One region of the Ruegeria sp. C9 genome, then DNA from elsewhere that is predicted to be linked to it. Evidence: riboswitches for the same ligand, from Rfam matches in the RefSeq annotation. Region 1 holds a riboswitch; each other region holds the start of a gene.
What was found. A riboswitch is a leader RNA that binds a small molecule or an ion and turns the genes downstream of it on or off. The one in region 1 is predicted to bind cobalamin.
Positions count from the first base shown of each region.

Region 1 (7,226 bases):
GCTTTGCAACGCCGATTTCTACAGGATGAATTTCCTGCGACGCGTGATTTGTGGACAAATCCGAATCCATATTTTCTTGCCGCGGTTCTTTCAAATAGAGACGAGGCCGCGATGTTGTGTGATAATCGCACCTCAACTCGTGTCGAAACCTGCGACGAGTGGATCGTTCCCGCACTCGACGATGCGCTCGTCTGGATAACCGAGCGCTACGGTCCCGACCTTTCTTCGTGGAGCTGGGGAGCTGAACACATTGTGAATCTGGATTGGTCTGCGGTTAGCCCAGCCGGATTCCTCAATGGGTTGTTATCTGTGCGGGAACCGAAGTCCGGAGGACCTTATTCATTGCTCTCGTCTCAATTCGGGATGTCTGACGAAAAACCGTTTGCAACAAATATCGGCACGAATTTTCAGGCCGTCATGTCTGTTTCAGAAGACAAAGGCTTCTTTTTCCTGACACCATCCGGGCAGTCGGGACACCCGCTTTCGCGGTTCTACAAGAACTTGTTTTCTTCATGGATGCGCGGTGATTACAGGATGATGGCAATGGATCTGGCAGTAGCAGAGGGTGGGGCAGTGGGGCGATCCAAACTAACCCCCCTCATTCAGGATGAAGTTGACTGATTAAAGTGCGGCTCCGGGAAGCCAGATCAGTGTCAATGTGCCCTCATCTTCAGGATGAAATGCCATACAAGATCCAAGACTGATTGATACATCGGGCACCACGCCACAGTGATAGATTGTGAAAATCGGCTGTGGGATGCTGATTTCAGTGGGCATCCCACAGCACACGCGATCTTAGGTGCCGCGCGCCTGATTACTGCCCATGCGCCAATTCAGCATTTTCACCTGGCGTTCCAACGGTTTCTGTTCCTGTTGAGTGTATGTTACCCTCCGAGGCTTTCAGAAGCCGCAAGGCGTTAGCCACGACCAGCAAGGACACTCCGACATCTGCGGCGATTGCACCCCACATTGATGCCAATCCAAAACCGGTAAGGGTCACAAACAGTGCTTTGGTCGCAAGTGAGAAGCCGATGTTCTGACGGATGATCGACATGGTTCGACGTGAATGATCGATCAGCCAGGGTACTTTGCCGATGTCATCAGTCATCAGAGCAATGTCTGCAGTCTCAATAGCAGCATCAGATCCAACTGCACCCATCGCAACTGCATAATGTGCCCGAGCCATCGCAGGCGCGTCGTTGACGCCATCGCCGATCATCGCAACCATCTCGTGCTGTTCTGCCAGTTCCTCAATCGCAGCGACTTTGTCCTCCGGCAGAAGTTGGGCCCGGACTTCGTCGATGCCGACTTCGGCTGCTACCGCTCTCGCTGTTTGTTCGTTGTCACCAGTCAGCATGATGATTGACTTCACGCCCTGCGCATGAAGCTGGGCTACGATGCTTCGGGCTTCGGGTCGAATGCGGTCCCGCAGCTCAAGCAAACCGGTTAACCCGTTCTCATCCCCGACAACAACAAGTGTGCTTCCCGCGCTCTCGATTTGGTTGCGCAACTCGGCAGGGATGGACGCGCCAAAGCCTTTCTCGACAGCGAAGCGGTCAGAGCCAAGCCAGATATCTCCACGCTCGGTACGGCCTTCCAGACCACGACCGGGAACGGTTCGGATGTCTTCAGCCGCCGATATCGAAATGTCGGTCTGTTCTGCCTTGGTCAAAATGGCGCGGGCCAGCGGGTGTGAAGACCGAACCTCGAGGCTGGCAGCGCTCGCCAACAGCTCCTGCTCGGATGCGGCGCCCAGCGGATAGACATTGGCCACTTCAGGCTCACCCATGGTGATCGTGCCTGTCTTGTCCATGGCCAGTGCGGTGGTACGCCCGGGGGCCTCGATATATGCGCCGCCCTTAATCAGAACCCCAGCCCGGGCCGAAGCGGTCAAAGCCGCAACGATTGAAACCGGTGTGGAAATGACGAGCGCACAGGGGCAGGCGATAACCAGCAGAACAAGTGCATTGTAAAACCAGAAGCTCCACGATGCGCCAAATGCAAGCGGTGGGATCAGGGCGATAGCCACTGCGACGACCATAACGATGGGCGTATAGATCCGCGCAAATTTTGTAACCCACTGCTCAACCGGCGCACGGCGAGCATGAGCATCACCGACCATCCGGATGATCTTGGCAAGCACGGTATCGGACGCTGTTTTCGTCGCACGTATTTTGAGGGTGCCTTCACCATTGATTGTGCCGGCATAGACCTCATCACCCAGCTCTTTAGGAATCAGCGCGCTTTCACCTGTGATTGGAGCCTGGTCAACGGCACCAGCCCCTTCGATGACTTCCCCGTCAAGTGGAATGCGATCCCCACCCCGAACGATGAAGCTGTCACCGACAAAGACATCCGCCGCTGGGACCGTTGCCTCAGAACCGTCAGCACGAACCAGCCGAACCGTCGGGGGGGCCAGATCAAGCAGTGCGGATACCGCGTTCCGAGCACGTCCGACACTCCAGCTTTCCAGATAAAGAGAGAGCGAGAAGAAAAATGCTACAGTTGCCGCTTCAAAAAACTCACCCAGAGCGATGGCACCAGCGACAGCAACAACCATCAGAAGGTTCATATCCGGCGAAAGTCGACGCGCCGAAGACCAGGCCTTAGGGGCCACCAGCCAGACGCCAAACAAAATCGCGACTGCGAACAAAGCTGCCTCGGCTAAAGGCATCGGAACCTCACCATGTCCTGAGAACAGCCCGAGCGCACCGCCCATGCCGGTTTCGAAAATGTGCCAGCCAAAACCTGCTGCCCAAAACCCTCCGCTAAGAGTGGTGAACCGCCGCTGACGTGCAATATGCGCCGCCTGGTCCTGGGCGGCATTTCCGTCATCCCATGGTTTGGCGGTCATACCAGTACTCGCAACCAGCAGCATGACATCTTCGTCAGATAACTTGGAAGCACTTTCAAGAAGCGTCATCCGACCGTTGATCACATCAAATGCGAGATGCTCTTCACCACCTGCTTTCGGGCCGACGACACGGTTCAGGATCGCCACCTCTTCGGCGCAATCAAGGCCAGAGACCTGAAAGCTTCTACCACCTTCAGGAATTGGACCGGCGGGGGCGATGTCGCCACACCCGCCACTACCGCATGCGTGGTGACCATGTTTGTTTTCGTGGCCATGGTCGTGGCTATGGGTATCGGATGACATGATTGGACCTCAAGAATCTCTATGGTCCTTTGTAAATAGTTCCTACAGTAACTAGAGCTTCAATACCTTTTATATTTTTTTCATCCGGGTTCTTTGCCTGCGATATTGTTAGTTCATTTCGTCTTGCGGGCCGGCCGTGTGGATGCAATCTAATTGCAGATGACGCAAAAAATTTGGAATAGATCAATGCAGAAACGGATCGCAATTACCATCACGTTAGTCTCGATTACGGCTGGTTGCTCAGCCCAGTTCACTGGGGCCAAAAGCAAAGCACTTGAACCAGGCAACGTGCCAGATTCGGTCGTAGCGCTGGCAGGGCCGGCGCAGGATTTGACCACAGCGCGCCTCCTGCCCGAAGACAATTGCTTTTGGTATGAGCACAGCGGACCCGTCGAGACGACATTGGTACCATTGCGCGCGACGAATGGCGCTCCGATCTGCATTGCGCGCGACGCCTGATCGAAATGAGGGCAGCGACGTCCATGTACGCTGCCCAATATTCATGAGCGGGCTGTGACGCTATCTTCGGCAGAGTATAGGAAAGCGGTCGAGCCGGTTTTCACGTTTGGGTAGAGGTCATTGATATGAGCCATGATCATTCGCACACATCCAGAACTTGCGCGACCGCCGATGCTTCTTGGCTCAGGCGTGCCGTGAATTCTGAGATATGTGTCTCGGTCTCCAACGTATAGATAAAGGGCACGAGAGCCGAGAGCATTATTCGGCCCGGGCTCCATTCCATTCCGGAATTCCGCGTATTCGGGGTTGCGCTCGATCATTGAAGCGGTTGGTGTCCAGTGTGGCCATTCGACCTTTCGGCGGATAACATAGGTGCCGGGCTCGTAAAGGTTCCCGCGCGCGATCGCTACGCCATAGCGCATTGCGGTCCCGCCTTCTTCGATATGGTAGAGATAGCGCGCGACGGCATCCACATGGATGTCACCTGGAACCAAACCATCATTTGCCGCGACGCGTCTTGGTAAAAAACGGTCATGAACACCCCACGGATTTGAGGTCATTGGATCGTAACCAATTGGCGTGACCTGACTGTCCCAATAGGTCTTCTGCGATGCGGTTGGCCAGGTTTTGGCGATCAATGGACTGGCCGCAGACGCCGAGAACAGCGCTGTGGTGGATTGAATGAAATGGCGCCTTGTAAGCATAGGTCTCGTCCTGGTTCACAAGTTTAACGTATTTGGATCGCACCATCGCGAATTAATTCGAATCTTAAAGCCTCTAGCAGCTAGAGCTTCAAGAGGTTTCAGGTAACGCTTGGTTTACCCAGTTGATCACGTGACCGGTTGCGTGAATCCTGCTTCGGTCGAGTTTACATTGGAATAGGTCGCAAAGACAATTGACACAGGCGAAGCCGCCATTGTAGCGGTGATTTGTTTTCGGTTCCTGATGGCGGAAGCCAAAAGGATTAAAAGGGAATACGGTTCGGTGTTTTCAATGGCGCCAATTCCGTAACTGCCCCCGCAACTGTGAGCGGAGAGCGATGCCAAGACACCACTGGTTCGTAATGGAACCGGGAAGGTTGGCGGAGCGAGCACCCGTGAGTCAGGAGACCTGCCGTAAAGCGCCGGGCTATGCCCAGACTGAACCTGTCGGCCTTACGGTCGATTCAACCTGACAAGCCGCCGGGTGAGGCGGTAGGGAGAAAGAACATGCATATCGAACCGGGCATCGTGAATGGTGCCAAAATCGCGCTTTCCTATGTTACCGCCGCAGGTGCGGCTACTTACGCAGCGAAAGAAACGTTTTCCACATTGCGTGCGAATGGACCTGCATCTTTTGTTATGCGCTCGGTGCTCGCCACCGTTGGGGTTTTCCTTTTCTTCGAAGTCCTGCCGCATTTCCCGGTTGGTGTCTCTGAAGTCCACTTCATCCTGGGGTCGACGCTGTTTCTGCTTCTCGGTGCTGCACCCGCGGCTTTTGGATTGGCAGCTGGTCTCCTGATTCAGGGTGTGTTTTTTGCCCCGTTCGATCTTCCGCAGTACTTCATCAACCTGACCACTCTGCTGGTGCCGCTATTTGCGCTACAGGCACTGGCCAGCCGCATCATCGCACCCGGCACAGCATATGTTGACCTCAAATATGGCCAAGCTCTTGCCCTAAGTGCGACGTATCAGGGAGGAGTAGTCGCATGGGTTGGGTTCTGGGCCTTCTACGGCCAGGGTTTCGGCGCAGAAACCATGGCGTCGGTTCTGTCCTTTGGCGGCGCTTATATGCTGGTAATCGTCATTGAGCCGATTGCTGATCTGGCAGTGCTTGCGGCAGCCAAGGCAATGCGCGGTTTGAACAGTACAGGTCTGGTGACTCCGCGTTTGTACAACGCTGCGAAAGCTTGACCAAAGTTTGAAGCGGTGTCCTAAACTTGGGTTGCCGCGAAACAACCAGTAGTCGCAGGACCAAAATTTTATTGTGGCGCGTCTCTAAGGCGCGCCACATTGTCTTTAGCCGCTAGAAACCTGTACCCAACGATCAGGGTGATTTGGGTCCTGTATTCGTAGGAAAAGATACCTCGTTTCCTTCCACGATTTGATCCTGTTGGTGACATTGTCCAGAATCAAATCGCCTTCACTCGAGCGATAAACTAAAACTGCATGGCCACTGCGATTGGTGTCTAAGACAGTTGCAATAAGTAGCTTCGTAGGATCCAAGCCGTTCTGCATTAGTTCAAACTTCTTTTGCAAAGCGAAATCTTCGCAATCCCCTGACCCCTGCATTGGTAGCGTCCAGTATTCCTTTGTCCCGTATTGGTTTTGATCCGAAACGGCGCGGATCCTCCGATTGACGCGCAAGTTAATCGCTTTAACGATCTGTTTCTCCTGCGCTTCTGGCAGACCAGAAGTACGAGTATTCGCGCACGCCCACGAATAATCTTTGCAGAGTGATTTGGCGCCCGATGGCGCCTGAACCTCTCTATCTAGTTTGATCCAGGGAAGCTCAGAAGCTTGCAATGAAGCGGCGGAGACAAGGTAGCTGCATATGATACAGGCCAACGATAGATAAACTGGTAACCGTTCCGAAAGTTTTTTCTGAGCGGAAGTAGGTTTTGTCATATCTGCTTTCCCCATACTCGTTTCTCCTGGGTATCTGAAGCTACCGAGCCAAGAGAACTCTATTTCAATCTTTTATGTTCATCGACGCATTACAACAGCTTATACAATTTAAAATGCAGAGCAGCAAAGTTCTCGAGCGCGCAGTTATTAGTCGTGATTATGTGGGTGAGCTTAATTGAGATTCTTGCAGCGGCATAGAAGAAAGCCGGCTAGTAGTCCTGGGTTAGAAACGCTTGAGGTTTGTGGCGGATTTGGATGACGCGTCAAGCTGAACATCTTTGTGCAATGAAATGGGTATCAACCGTTCGCCGGGGCGCACCCTAACAGTGTATCTGCGATTATATGTTTCATGCGGCCAGATGTAACTGGCAATTGCAGATTTCCCCTGACCAAGGTGTGCAGGTTTTGATTGGAAATTCTAAAACAATGACTTCGTCGCTACACTCAGTCCTCTGTTAACGCGCACAGCGACGGGAGCGATGAGTTGGGCAGGTTCAGTGGCCTACGAGACATATTGCGTCAGGTTTCTATGATGCGTGCAAGTTTCGTACGATCGACTTTGGAGGCATGACGCTTGTCCATAGGGATGTGCTTAATCGAAATCACATTTGGAACGTCAAAACCAAGCGCAGATTTAGTCCAATCGTCGATGTGATCCGCGGAACCTTGGACGCAAAGTGTGGGGCCTGCTTTGGTATTGATGAGCGCGCATCGATCTACGCCTGGCCATCGCTGTGCCGCGACTTCGATAGCAAAGGGGAAGAGCGTACCTGAAAAGACTTCAATTTCGGACCCGACGTGCCCCCATAACCATAAACGCCCGTCATCATCCAGCGTGCCAGCGTCACCGGTCCGATGCCATATGACACCACCTTCTGCGATTTTGTTGTTCTTTGAGTGGGTCGGGTCCAAATACCCGTCATTCACATGTGCGCCGGCGACCTGAATTTCATTGTCGCGGATGCGGAGCGTGATTTCGGGCACCGGGTATCCCACAAGTAGAC
Region 1 covers NZ_JBQFRU010000006.1:168,478-175,703, reverse strand. The annotation lists gene ACR0NE_RS16625 (penicillin acylase family protein) at 1-621, shown strand, start outside; gene ACR0NE_RS16620 (heavy metal translocating P-type ATPase) at 815-3,157, opposite strand; gene ACR0NE_RS16615 (hypothetical protein) at 3,344-3,616, shown strand; gene ACR0NE_RS16610 (L,D-transpeptidase) at 3,658-4,320, opposite strand; cobalamin riboswitch at 4,536-4,748, shown strand; gene ACR0NE_RS16605 (energy-coupling factor ABC transporter permease) at 4,825-5,508, shown strand; gene ACR0NE_RS16600 (transglutaminase-like cysteine peptidase) at 5,614-6,237, opposite strand; gene ACR0NE_RS16595 (AMP-binding protein) at 6,742-7,226, opposite strand, start outside.

Region 2 (7,226 bases), on a different contig from region 1:
CCCTTCAGCCGCCCAACCCGAGATATCCATGGCAAAAAGCGGCGATCCATCCTCGGATTTTCCGAGGAAAATCGGTTGCTCGATCACACCGCCCGGGCCCTGATCGAGAATCTTGTGCTTCATCGGAAGCCGGACGAGCCGGTCCAGTGCCTCACCCTCAACCAACAGTTTGCCGCGCCACAGCAACACACATGTTGCCAAAGGGTCACGATAAACCTGTGCCAGTTTGTCCGCGTCGCCACGCAGCAAACCCGCCCGATCCAGTGCCGAGCCGCCAAATGTCACCTGTTCTGCGCGTTTCATGCCTGCCGTTCCTGACTGCCGCGCAAAGGGCTGCCACGTCTTACCTGATCGTGCAACGGGTATCTACCAAACATTTTTCGACCCTGCCGCGGAATGACCGCAGCATCGCCTCGGAAATTGCATTAAATCGACCTCATGGTGGAAACGTTGGCACACTGACAGATAGAAGTTGAAGATATTGAAATCAAAGCATTTAATGCGACAACGAAGAGATGCAGATGATGGCGCATGGATTCGAATCCTTGCTACATCCGATCTACACATGCACCTGACGTCATATGATTACTATTCGGATCGCCCCGAACCTGCGATTGGTTTGACCCGTACCGCCAGCCTGATTCACGAGGCGCGCGGACAGGCTGAACGCGATGACGCCCTTGTGCTGTTGTTTGACAATGGTGATAGCCTGCAGGGAACGCCATTTGGCAACTGGGCAGCTGAAAACGTGCCAGACGCCCATCCCCTGCCACGCGCGTTCAACACGTTGAACTATGACGCGATCGGATTGGGCAATCACGATTTCGGATTTGGGCTGGAACTCGTCAATCGCATCGCTCGCCAAACCGCCTGCCCAATGATTTGCAGCAATATGCAAACCACTCAGACCGAACAAGGTTGGGATGCACACACGATTCTGCATCGGGTTGTCAGACTCAATGGACAGGACACCGCAATCCGGATCGGGGTTCTTTCTGTTTTGCCCTCTCAAACCGCACAGTGGGAAGCACATCTGCTAACGGACCGGGTCGTGGTAACAGACATTCTGGCCGCTGCGCGGCGCGCTGCTGAAGATCTCAGCGTGCAAGGTTGCGACCTGATTGTCGCCCTTGCGCATACCGGACTGGGATCGGCAATGGCCGAGCCGGATATGGAAAACGCGATCATCCCGCTGGCCGAGATGCCGCTGATTGATGCCGTCGTCGCAGGCCACACCCATCTGACACTGCCCGGAAAGGCGCATGATGGTTATTCATTCGTCGACAGTACGCGGGGGCTTGTCCATGGAACGCCGGTTGTCATGCAGGGTTGGGCCGGGTCTCATCTTGGGATCATTGATCTGACACTGCAAAAAGATACCACCGGCAATTGGCGCATTACAGGCAGCCATGTCGAAGCGCGGGCAATCGCTCAATCGGGCACAGAAATACCCGAATGCCAAAGGATCACAGAGCTGTTTGCGACCGGCCACGCTGCGACGCGCAAAAGGGTGACCAGGCCAGTGGGCACAATCCCACACACGCTGCACAGCTACTTCTCATATTGCTTACCGGATCGCGGTCTGGCCTTGGTTGCGGCGGCTCAGGCCGCTGCCCTACGCCCGCATTTGGTCGATACCGACTGGGCAGATTTGCCTATCATATCGTCAGCCGCCCCGGCAAAGTTCGGCGGGCGCGCAGGAAGCAAGTACTACACGGATATCCCCTCAGGCGAGATTTCAGTTCGACATATCGCCGATCTCAGTGTCTTTCCTAATGAATTGCGCGCGGTGCTGGCCTCAGGTTCTCAGATTCGGGACTGGCTTGAGATGTCAGCCGGGCTGTTCCATCAACTTGGCTCAGACGCCCCGATCGATCTTGCCGATCCTCAGCGCACGGGCTTCAACTTCGATGTCCTGCATGGCGTCACCTACCAGATCGATCTTTCGCAACCGGCGCGGTTCGATACGCTCGGTCGAGTGATTGATCCGGCATTTTCCCGCATACGCAACCTGGAATTCGATGGGCAGCCGATTGCGCCTGACCAGAGTTTCCTTGTCGCCACCAATAACTACCGCGCCAATGGCGGTGGTCATTTTCCAATTGCGCGACAAGCCCGTATGATTGACCTGCCTCAGATCAGCATACAGGATATTCTATGCAAATACGTCGCGGGCACATTGCCCGCCGACCCACTTGCGCATGCACCGCGCCCCTTTTCTTTTGTACCAAACCAAAGGCAGGGCGCGATCCTGACAACGGGGCCGCGCGCGCTACACCATGTTACAGAGCTTGCTGAGTATCATCCACGCATTCTGCCCGACGATGCGGATGGTTTCATGCGTATTCATCTGACCTTCTGACGGGTTGCCATTTTCAGGGGATGCACCTATATCGGCTTTGAGAGGTTGGCGCGGGCGAGCGCCTCGCCAACCTGGTCAGGTCCGGAAGGAAGCAGCCACAACGAGCCCCGCTTGGGTCGATGTCCAACCTCTCACTTAGAACCCATCAGCCGCAGGAGGGCGTTTATGATTGTAGCAAATTCCCTTCGGGCAGACCGGTTCTGATCCTTTCCGATCAACTGACTGCCTGAACACATCACCAGCGGATGCGCGATTGCCATCCGGCGGGATTGCTGTTTCTGATCACAGGCAGACCAATGTTACTTTCCTTATCGGACCTCGGATGGTCCTCTCATTTCGCGGCTCAGCATGCGGCTGATCCGTCACTTCTACCGTATCGCATCTCGGCCGTACACCGGGATCGACTGATCGGGCTGAGCCCTGAAGGTGAATCGCCTTTGTTATCTCTGGATCAATCAACCGGCGCATATGCCGTTGGGGATTGGGTTCTGGCGGATGAAAACAAACGCATACGCCGAGTGCTGGACCGGCGCAGCCTGCTGCAGCGCCGGGCCGCAGGTACAGGGGCAGCGGCGCAGCTGATTGCTGCAAATGTTGATGTGCTGTTCATCGTTAGTTCCTGCAACGCCGATTTCAATATGCCACGATTGGAGCGGTATCTTGCGCTGGCACATCAGGCAGGCTGCTATCCGGTGGTCGTTCTGACCAAATCGGACATGTGCGATGATCCGAGCCTTTATGTAGATCAAGCCCAATCGCTCGCCCCGTTTCTGACGGTACTTGCGGTCAACGCGCTGGATCACGGCGATCTCGAACAAGTTCTGTCGTGGTGTCCGAAAGGACAAACCAGCGCCTTGCTTGGATCATCCGGCGTTGGGAAAACGACGCTCGCCAACGGGATGACGGGGCAGGATCAGGCCACCGCAGGTATTCGCGAAGACGATGCGCGCGGCAGGCACACAACAACCTCACGCGCCTTGCATCGCATGCACAATGGCGGCTGGCTGATCGATACGCCCGGCCTGCGCGCGTTACGTCTGCTAGATGCGCAAGAGGGGTTGGATGAGGTGTTCTCGGACATCTCAGACCTCAGCCTGAATTGCCGCTTCTCGGATTGTCAGCACGAGACCGAGCCCGGATGTGCGGTGCAGGCGGCAATCGACGCTGGTACGCTTGATCCCGCGCGGCTGGACCGCTGGCGCAAGCTGCGGCGCGAAGACCAACACAATTCCGCTTCGGTGGCGCAGGCCCGCGCCCGCGACAAGGCGTTCGGCAAGATGGTGCGCAGCGTGATGCACGAGAAAAAATCCCGTAAAGGGCTATAACGAAGCCGGGCACCGACCTACCGGTGCCCAGCGCTATCAGGCGATCAGTCTAGGCCAGACTGCCGCATTCCGTCTTGCGAATGCACCGATATGGCCGATCTTGGACACTCCTAATTCGCTTGGTGCAAGCAGATGGCGCCCGGCTTTGGGTCCATAGAGATCGGCAAGACGCCAGACAGCATCCGGCGGCACCATTTCATCATCTGCGAAGGTAAACAGATCGACACGTTTGCCCAAGTCTTTCCAGCGGGCGGCGGGCAGTGTCGTGCCGATCTCTGGCACATAGCTTTTGGGGGCGGTGCACCATTTGCGCCATTGCCAATAGACTTGGGCAGGCAGGTCCGATCCAAACCCGACCAACCGCCCGGGCAGGTAGCCAAGCGCCTTGACCACCAGCGGCGCGTGACCATACCAGAACAACGCCGCCAAAGCGCGATAAGGCCAAGGGTGATCCGCCAGCGTTACCAGACCCGAACAGACACAGATCATCCTGTCGATCTGATCGATATCGGGTTGGATCGGGCCAAACATTCCGCCCAAGGAATGACCGATGCTCCATAGCTTGGCCTGCGGAAATCGTCGGCGCATCTCGGCCCGGGCGGCTGGAATGTCGATCAACGCCCAATCGGCCATGGTGACATTTGACCGCTTTTGCGAACCCACCAAAGAGTGACCAAAATCCCGGTAATCGTAAGTCAGGCAGGCCATGCCCTGTTCTTCGGCGAGCCACCGGGCGAAGTGCTGATAGTAATCCCTTGGCACCCCAGTCGCACCGTTTATGACGACCACCTTTTCGGGGTCGGCTACCGGACGGTAAAGACGCGCCGACAGCATTGCCGGGCCGGACGGGATTTGAAAATCCTCGGTCACAACCGCCAGCTGCGTGTCCAACATGGTGCCCTCCAATACCGACTGAACTGATCAGTTCACCCGAAGCGCCTCAAGTCAAGGTTGACGTGGCTGGACCGTACGTCACTTGCCTGACGCAATCTTCTTGACTCGGGCACGGCGCAGCCGCTAGCCATGTCGCGATGGTTCTCGCGCCCAATCGGGCCGGGATGAAAAGGGAACACGGTGCGGTTCTGCCCGGATAAATCCGGAAAGAACCTAGTCCGAGACTGCCCCCGCAACTGTAAGCGGAGAGCAATGCCGAGATACCACTGGCCTTGAAGGCTGGGAAGGTCGGCAAAGCGATGACCCGCAAGTCAGGAGACCTGCCATCAGATGTAGAACCGAAACTCGGGCGGGGTGTCCGGGACGGGTTTGATCGTGCTCCGCAACGACCAACCTGTGCCACGCCCTCGCCTTGCGCGCGGAGGGCGCATTGATGATCTGGAAGACCAAAACACACGAATTCGCGGCGACCGTGTGCCAACGTACTGGCGCACCCTGCCCCGCATTGGCACAGATGGCGCGGGCTCTGACGCAGGCCATGTCCGCCACAAAACCGGTCACGAAAACTGAGTTTGAGATTGAAGGCACCATAGATCTGTCGCACTGCCCGGAAGGATGCACCGCCCGCTTTCGCGCCCAATGCGACCAGATACGTGTATTCTGCGGAACCGATCCTGAAATCGATACCGGCCGGCTGGATGACTACGCAGACATGATGTTCGGAACCGAGTACCGCAGCCTACCCGCAGACCTGCTAAGGAATCCTCCTTGCGCCATGCTTGAGGCTTCGCTTCTGGTGCAGCACAACGGTGGCGAAATCTCGCCACATGTTGGTGTCTGAGCCGTCAAACGGCTTGAACACGGGCCGGTTCAACGGCCCAAAGCATCTGGGCATTTGTCTCGACTGCGCAAGGACGCACCGTACGCAATCGCTTCAATGCCGCCTCAGGCCGTTCACCGCATTCAACCATCAGACGCAGAACCACCATCCCGGATCGGCCACAGCCACCACGGCAATGCACTAGCACACGGCCACCACCTGACAACGCCTGACGGGCAGTCGCGCCAACGCGGGGCCAGCGGTCCAAAATCTCTTTGGGTGGCGTGCCAAAATCTTCGATCGGCAAATGCACCCATCTGCTGGCACGCCCCTGAATATCAGCGCCAAAATTCCGCGCACCATCCTGAATCATCTCGACCTCAGTGGTCATCGAGATCACAAGTCCCGGCTTCCAGTCTGCGATAAGATCAAGGTCTTCTGTATACGTTCCTCCACGCCCAGGCATCGAGGACAAGGCCAAGGTGCCTCCGCCAACCTGCAACGCATAAACCACCAGTTGCGACATAATCTCCCCCCAAACAAACTTCACCCAACAACATACTGGTCCAGTAAATAGAATAGAGTGGATTTTAGCCGCATACCCACGCATTCCAAAATGAAAATCGTCCCGGCTGGCTGTGGACGCGGGCGGCGAGGGCCTCTACGCTGCGGCGTAACGCGAATCCGACAGAGCAGACATGACCGAGACGCCCAGCCCCGCCTACCAGGTTCTTGCCCGTAAATACCGCCCCGAAACCTTTGCCGATCTGGTCGGTCAGGACGCCATGGTGCGCACTCTGAAAAACGCCTTCGAGGCGGACCGGATCGCGCAGGCCTTCATCATGACCGGTATCCGCGGTACCGGCAAGACGACGACCGCTCGGATCATAGCCAAGGGTATGAACTGCATCGGTCCCGATGGCAGCGGCGGCCCTACCACCGAACCCTGCGGTCAATGTGAACACTGCGTAGCCATCATGGAGGGCCGCCATGTCGATGTGATGGAGATGGACGCCGCCAGCCGCACCGGTGTCAATGACATCCGCGAGATCATCGACAGCGTACGCTATCGCGCTGCGTCCGCGCGCTACAAGATCTATATCATCGACGAGGTTCACATGCTGTCGACCAGCGCTTTCAACGCGCTGCTCAAGACGCTGGAAGAACCCCCCGAACACGTGAAGTTCATCTTTGCCACCACCGAGATTCGCAAGGTCCCGGTGACCGTCCTGTCCCGTTGCCAGCGCTTTGATCTGCGCCGGATCGAGCCGGAGGATATGATCGGTCTGCTGCGCAAGATTGCAGATGCCGAAGGGGCGCAGATTGCCGAGGATGCGTTATCGTTGATCACCCGGGCCGCCGAGGGATCAGCGCGGGATGCGACCTCACTGCTGGATCAGGCGATCTCGCACGGGGCCGGTGAAACCAGCGCGGATCAGGTGCGCGCCATGCTCGGGCTGGCTGATCGGGGCCGGGTGCTGGATCTGATGGATATGATCCTGCGCGGCGATGCTGCAGGCGCGTTGACCGAGCTGAGCGGGCAATATGCCGAAGGGGCTGATCCACTCGCCGTCTTACGCGATCTGGCTGAAATCACGCATTGGGTATCGGTGGTCAAGATCACCCCGGATGCCGCCGAAGATCCCACCGTTTCCCCCGACGAACGCGCCCGAGGTCAACAAATGGCCGAGGCTCTGCCCATGCGAGTCCTTACACGCATGTGGCAAATGCTGCTGAAAGCGCTCGAGGAAGTTTCCGCCGCACCCAACGCAATGATGGCTGCGGAAATGGCCGTGATCCGCCTGACCCATGTGGCCGACTTGCC
Region 2 covers NZ_JBQFRU010000001.1:47,934-55,159, forward strand. The annotation lists gene nudC (NAD(+) diphosphatase) at 1-303, opposite strand, end outside; gene ACR0NE_RS00220 (bifunctional 2',3'-cyclic-nucleotide 2'-phosphodiesterase/3'-nucleotidase) at 500-2,362, shown strand; RNA gene ffs (signal recognition particle sRNA small type) at 2,401-2,499, shown strand; gene rsgA (ribosome small subunit-dependent GTPase A) at 2,659-3,687, shown strand; gene ACR0NE_RS00235 (alpha/beta fold hydrolase) at 3,724-4,581, opposite strand; cobalamin riboswitch at 4,704-4,923, shown strand; gene ACR0NE_RS00240 (hypothetical protein) at 5,015-5,422, shown strand; gene ACR0NE_RS00245 (phosphatase domain-containing protein) at 5,427-5,927, opposite strand; gene ACR0NE_RS00250 (DNA polymerase III subunit gamma/tau) at 6,100-7,226, shown strand, end outside.
Region 2: another riboswitch for cobalamin. It lies ahead of ACR0NE_RS00240 (hypothetical protein); the one in region 1 lies ahead of ACR0NE_RS16605 (energy-coupling factor ABC transporter permease).

Region 3 (7,226 bases), on a different contig from region 1:
ATCCATATGGGTGCCCCATGTCTCGCGCACCTTATCCATGGTCCAACGTTTTGAGGCGTAGTCCGAGAATCGACGCGGGTCGAGCTCTGACATATCCATGCCCGGATCGCCATCGACGATCCATTTGGCCAAACGGTTACCAACGGTGCCGCCCCAGAGGATGCCACCAGGCATGCCTTCGGCCAGCCAAAGGTTCTCATGCCCCGGTGCGGGTCCGGCCAGAGGCAGCTCGTCCGGGGTCATCTGGAACGGGCCACGGGTGTTGGCCTTGATCCCAACCTCACCCAAGGTTGGCACCCGTTCGATGGCGCGTTCCCATTGGGTTTCCACGGCATCAAAATCCTCGGGCAACAGATCGGCTCCGAACTCGGGCGGGACACGATCCTCGGCGAATAGTTTGAGGTCTTTGGTGAATTCATACGGCCCGAACTGGATCCCGCCCACATCTTCGCGCAGATAAGCGCCGTAGTCCTCATCCCGCAGGATTGGGAATTCGGGCAAGCCTTGCGCCCGGCGCTCTTTCAACAGCGGCACCGTCTCGGTCGTCCAATACTGGTGAACGATCGGGATACATGGCAGGTCCAGCCCCACGCGGCGCGCATTTTCGCGGGCGTAGTTGCCGGTGGCAAAGATCAGATGCTCGCAGGTGATCTCACCCTGATTGGTGGTCACTTTCCAGTGGCCATTGTCCAGCTTCTCATAAGCCTGCGCTTCGGTGTTCTGGTATACCTTGGCGCCGGCATCCCGCGCGAGCTTGGCCAACGCCATGGTAATGTCGGCGGGATTCACATAGCCGTCTTCCGTGTGCAGAATACCACCCCGAATATCTGGACTTTGGTTCAGCAAGGGATGAATCTCGGCAATCTCCTCCGGCGTCAGCAGTTGGCAGGGCACGCCCGCAGCTTCGGCAATCGAGATATAGGACTGGAACTCATCCCAGCGCTTTTCGGTATTAGCCACCCGCAGCTGTCCTACCTTACGCAATCCGACCGAACTGCCCATCTTCTCTTCCACCTCGGTGTAGATGCGGATGGTTTCCATCGTCATCTTCGACACGTTGTGCGACCGCACAAAGGTTACTAGCAAACCAGCCGCATGCCAGGTGGAACCCGAGGTCAGTGTGGTGCGTTCCAGCATAACGGCATCAGAGCATCCATGTTCGGTCAGCCCATATAGAATTGACGCCCCGACGCATCCGCCACCGACAACCACGACTTTTGCATGTGACTGCATACTGCAACTCCTTCAAATTGTGCACGACCAACCGGGGATCGAATTGCATGAGGAAAGATCGATATGATGTCCAAGGGGCTTGAGGACCCTTGGCACATCCCTTGATCATGTCTCAAACGGTTGTGGCGCATTTTCACATTGAACTGCTGGCGGGCAATTGCAAAAAGATTCACTCTGCATAAGATGAACTAAGCCAAATCGCTGCTGATTGCGTTCTTATTATCGGGTTTTCAACTTGTCACAGGTCAAAACATCTTGCCCAACCGCCCATATGATCTTCCGCCCCTAAGCTCTCTGATCAGCTTTGAAACCGCAGCGCGGCATGTGAGTTTCAAAACTGCTGCTGAAGAGCTGAATGTTACGCCCGCAGCGATCAGCCATCAGGTCAAAGCGCTTGAGAACGAGCTGCAATGCGCGCTGTTTCTGCGCCATCATCGCGGCGTCGAACTTACCGAAAGCGGAGCCTATTTGCTGGTCGCCCTTCAACGTGGCCTTGAAGGGATCAGCGAGGCCCTTGGGCAGTTGCGCCGACAGTATGACCACAAAGGCGTGACGATCCGTTCCTCTACGGCGGTCAGCTCGCTTTGGCTTACACCACGGCTTGCCCAGTTTTGGAAAACGCATGGCCATGTTTCTGTGACACAAGTTGTGACCGATCTCGGGGTCGATACCTCAAAATGTGATCTAAGCATTCACTACGGTGATACACGCCGGGATTCAGGGATTATCAAGACCTTGTTTCACGACAACATCATGGCCTTATGCAGCCCTCGGTTTGCGAAACAGAACCCAATCGAGCATGTCGGCGAGATCGCCAAAGTGCCGCTCATCCATCTTGATGCACCAGATACCGGTTGGACCGATTGGCGGGCCTGGACCCGTAAACTGGGCTATGAAGGCCCGCTGAATTCCGCGCATCGGGTCAACAATTACACGATTGCGCTTCAGGCCGCTCAGGACGATATGGGCGCAGTGCTGGGATGGGAGGGACTGACCTCGGAGCTGACCGCATCCGGAAAACTGGTCAGACTGTTGCCGCAAACCATCTCATCGCAACTGGATTTCTACGTGAAACTACACAACACCTCATCCGACCGCGCCAAGCTTGTGTTCAAGTGGCTCGGCCAAGCGGCTGACGGAAAGGTTTAAACTCGGCTCAGACCTGATCAGGACGAAATATCTTGGGAGCGAAGATCGAGGGCCTTACCGTTGATTTCTCGCAGTCCTGAATAAAAGCAAGAACACAAACACCGATCCGATTGAAGTTGTGACGATCCCCACCGGCAATTCCTGCGGAGCCAGCAGAAGCCTGCTGAGAATGTCAGAGCCGGTCAACAAGGCAGCACCAACCATAGCGGCGGTAGGTAGAAGGTTTTTGTGCAGGGGACCTGCGATCCCGCGCGCAATATGCGGCACCATCAGACCGACAAAACCAATCACTCCGGCTACGGAAACAAACACGGCCGTTGCCAAAGCTGCGGTGAAAAACATGCTGAACCGCAGACCCCGAACCGGCACACCCAGAGTTGCGGCAGTCAAATCCCCGGTCAGCAGCGCATCCAACCAACGGCTGCGATAAAGCGAATAGCTCAGGATCAGCAGCAGACCGATGCACACCAGCGGGAACGTCTCCCAACGGGCCAGGCCCAGCCCCCCCAGCATCCAGAAGATGACAGAATGGGCGGCGCGGCTATCACCGGCGAAGATCAGATAGTTGGTGATGGCCGAAAACAAAAATGACACAGCCAGACCCGCAAGGATCAGCTTTTCCGGTGCGCTGGTGCGAAGCCCATGAACCAGCGCCAGCACGATGCCCGACGCCACAAGACCGCCGCAAAAGGCAGCCAGAGGCAGAGTCCAGAAACCCAGAATATCTCCGGTCACGGTAATTACAAACACCGCCCCCGCTGCCGCACCCGAGGACAGGCCGAACAGAAATGGATCGGCAAGGTCATTACGTGTGGTCGTTTGCAGCACCACGCCAACGATGCCCAGCCCGGCACCGATCACGGCTGCAAACAACGCGCGGGGCAATCGCAGGTCGAATACGATCCTATGCAGCGGCGACATCTCTCCGTCCTGCAACCCGGTACCGCGCAATATCGCGGTGAAGGTGTCGGACAAAGGAATCGAGGTTGTGCCGTAGATCGTGGAAATCAGCAAAAGGGCGGTCAGAACGACCGCCCCCAGCAACAACGTCAGGCCCAGTCGGCCCATATTAGCTCTGACCCGGATGCATCGCGCGCGCCATCTTCGAGATCGCTTCGATATTTGCCGGTCCGGGCGTCAGCTCTTCGTAGCGCAATCCGATCCAGCGTTCGTTCTTGACGGCATCAGTCTGCGACATGACGGGATGTTCCTGCAGGAACTTGAAGGTGTCCTCGGCGCCATTGCCGGTCTGATAATCCAACAAAACCAGGAATTCCGGGTTCGATGCGGCAACGGCCTCCCACGAAGTGCGGCCCCAGCTCGTGTCCATGTCATGAGTGACGTTTTCACCACCAGCGGCTGTGATCATCGCATCGGGAATCGCGAATTTACCGGCGGTAAACGGAGCATCTGCAGGACCATCCAGAAGAAAGACGCGGGGCTTGGGCAGTTCAGCAGTCTTGGCTTCGATCGCTGCCAGCTGCTCTTTCCAGCCCGAGACCAGAGCCTCGGCCTTGTCTTCGACTTGCATCACCTTGCCCAAGCGCAACACATCGCCAAACAGAAGATCCATGCTGGCTTCGGGGCGATCCTTGTCCAGATGGACACAGCTTTCCGTTAGAACCAAGGTCTTGATTCCGAACGGTTCCAATGTATCTGGGGTCACATCACCACCCGGCTTCATGCCATAGTACCAACCTGCAAAGAACAGGTCGGGTTCAACCGCCACCAGGTTTTCGACGGTCGGATATTTCGGCGCAAGCTCGGGGATGTCGCCGCGCAGGGCATCAAAATCAGGGCTGGTCTTGTACCAGCCGGTGATGCCGGTCAGGCCGACGATCTTGTCCTGCAGACCCAACGCAAAGGCCATATCGGTCATGTTCATGTCATGCACAACCAGGCGCTCGGGCGCGGTATCAAAAACCAGCGGTTCGCCGCAGTTGTCTACGGTGACTTCTTGCGCAGCAGCACCGCTTGCCATGGCGGTGGCCAACGCCACGGGCCAGATGTATTTCATCTCAGTGTGTTCCTTTGACTAAGTTGAGACTGTGGTTCTTCGAATATCAAGCGCCGGAATCACGCGGCCTTCGTGGAGAAAGCAGAGGAAATCAACGCCAAAAGTTTCGCGGACTCTTTCGGGTGTCAGCACCTTGTCCACCGACCCAAACTCGATCATGCGGGTCGATTTCATCAGCGCCACATGTGTGGCGAATTCGGGGATCATGACCAGATCGTGTACGATCATGACCACGGTGATCCCAAGCTCGGCGACCAAAGACAGCATCCGCCCTTTTGCATCAGGATCCAGATGGTTGGTAGGTTCGTCCAGAAACAGCAACGAAGGGTTCTGCGCCAAAGCGCGCGCGATATGGGCACGCTGACGTTCGCCTCCGGACAGTTGGGCCATGCGCTTGTCCGCGAGATTGGCGAGACCGGTCAGGTCTAAAATCCGGTCCAGCTCTTGCGTGTGGCCTTCGGCAGATCGGTCCGCACGGATGGGTATTTGCCCCAGCGCAACATAATCGCGTAACGCCAAGCGTCCATCGGGCAGTTCCTGCTGACCTACCACTGCAATCATGCGCGCACGCTCTTTGGCGGAGAGCTGTTTCAGACTGCGTCCTTTGATCCGAACATCGCCAAGTGCCAGCGGCTCAGCGCCGCACAACAGATTGAGAAGCGTCGTTTTCCCCGCCCCGTTCGGGCCGGCGATGGCTAGAATGGAACCCTCGTCCAACTCGAACGAGACGCCCTGCAACAGGACATCTCCGTTAAGGGCATAATACTCAAGGTTTTCGGCAATCAGAAAGGGTCGCAACGTCATTGCGATGCCCCCTGTTCGATCCGCGGCATGCGCGAGAGGGTTTTATTGAACAACGCCTGCGGGCGATCAGTGGCGTTTGTCCAGCCATCCGGGCTTTCACGATACTGCGCTGCAAACTCAGCCAGCGCCTGCACCTCATCCGCGGTCTGAATGCCACCAAAAAGGTATTGCGCCTTTCCTACGGCCTGGAACCCAACCGTTCTGGGACTATTGCAGCCTGCCATGCAAGACGACGCGCGGATCGCAAAACTGCGAGGTAATTTCCCAGTCAACGCATCGCAAATTTCATCAAGGCGCAGCCCTTCAGTGCAGCTTTCGCAGACTAGAATGAAATGATCAGGCGCATCTGGCATGGTCCACTCCACCTGTTTCCAAGCGCATGCGGAAGCTGCCGACAATGTAAACACGCGATTGACGCGCCATCAAAGCCTCCTTCCAGGACGCCCCGCCCCGGGTTGGTTGAACATCTGATGGCAGGTCTCCTGACTTGCGGGTCCGCGCTCGGCCAACCTTCCCGACCCTGTGGACCAGTGGCTGTTTGGCCTTGCTCACCGCTTACAGTTGCGGGGGCAGTTACGGAATTGGCACCATTTTGGCAAACCTCACCGTATTCCCTTTTCATCCCGCGGCAACGCCACCGGGAACCATCAATCGACTGAGTGCCCGAGAACACCGGACACGTCAATGATAAAGTCGAAGGCGCTCAACTCTGGTCGAGGATCGAGCGCGGGCAACCACGTGTCCGTAGCACCAACCGAATGGGTTGGGCTGCGCGCCGAATTTGTCTGGCCACGGTTGTCCATAGTTGGTGTGTTTGGAAATTAGACAATCTGAGGTAAGCTGAACAAATTTAGAGGTTTAGCTTTGTCAGCACCTTACCCCTGTTTGATCATTGCCTGGGTTTATCCAAGGAGACGGTTCTTTGACACATGTTTCGCAAAACGCATTGCCGCCGGATATTGTTGATGATGTCATTGACCACAATCTCGAGGCCGTTGCACGGTGGAAAGGCCATCGCTTAAGGGCTCAGCATGGGCGCAGTCACGGGTGTGTGGCTGCAATATTCACCGTCAGAAACGATCTACCAGAACAGTTCCGTCACGGCCTGTTTGAACAGCCCGCAGCCTATTCAGCCGCACTTCGCTTTTCCAACGGCGCGCATCTGGATGACCGGAAATCGGATGCCCACGGGATGGCGATCAAGCTTTTTGACGTGCCTGGCCCCAAGCTGATCGACGCCGAAGCACTTGCGCATCTGGGGACCACACAACTCAGCGACGAGTTCGATTTTGTATTGGTCGATCAGGATGTGTTTCCCAGCTACGTCCCCGATGAATATGAGCGATTGGGCAGGCTTGTCGCCACATTACAAGCGGTCCAGCACGCGATCAAAGGGCGACGAAAATGGAGCCTTAGGTTGATCACCAAAGGGCTGCGCGCAGGATTTCGAGCCTTCCTCACTCGTGAAGGCAAGCGTCAGTTTCGCGTCGCGAGTGATTTCGCCTCGAACTATATGCACTCGCCTTTTGAGGTCCATTTCTGGTCGACAACACCGTATCGGCTGGGCCCGGATCTAACAGTCCGATACCTAGCCCGCAGCGCTAAACCAAAAGTTCCGGCACATCCGGTAGACGACCCAGATGGGATCGGGCAGTGTTTGCGGCAAGACGTGGCCGATGGAGATAATCACTTCGAGCTGTGTGTGATTGAGCCCCCGCGCCCGGCCGACGAATTCGATGTGCTAGACAATCGCATCCGGTGGGCATGCGATCCGCAACCAGATGCACCTCTTGATCCGTACCATCATACCGTCACGCCCGTGGCGGATATCACGATTCCCAAAGGTGCAGAATTTGATCCGCAGAATGGCGACGCGATGAGCTTCTCGCCCTGGCGTGTCACGGCAGATCACGAACCTTTAGGACCGATTAATGCGATCCGGCTCAGAACCTATCTGAGCCTGGCCCGCGCCCGGTTCCCGAACCGATGACCAAACGGAGATGTATTGATGCTGGACGTTGAT
Region 3 covers NZ_JBQFRU010000001.1:238,160-245,385, reverse strand. The annotation lists gene ACR0NE_RS01200 (GcvT family protein) at 1-1,233, opposite strand, end outside; gene ACR0NE_RS01195 (LysR substrate-binding domain-containing protein) at 1,489-2,382, shown strand; gene ACR0NE_RS01190 (iron ABC transporter permease) at 2,437-3,450, opposite strand; gene ACR0NE_RS01185 (ABC transporter substrate-binding protein) at 3,452-4,399, opposite strand; gene ACR0NE_RS01180 (ABC transporter ATP-binding protein) at 4,418-5,203, opposite strand; gene ACR0NE_RS01175 (DUF1636 family protein) at 5,200-5,556, opposite strand; cobalamin riboswitch at 5,659-5,867, opposite strand; gene ACR0NE_RS01170 (catalase family protein) at 6,126-7,193, shown strand; gene ACR0NE_RS01165 (peroxidase family protein) at 7,212-7,226, shown strand, end outside.
Region 3: another riboswitch for cobalamin. It lies ahead of ACR0NE_RS01175 (DUF1636 family protein); the one in region 1 lies ahead of ACR0NE_RS16605 (energy-coupling factor ABC transporter permease).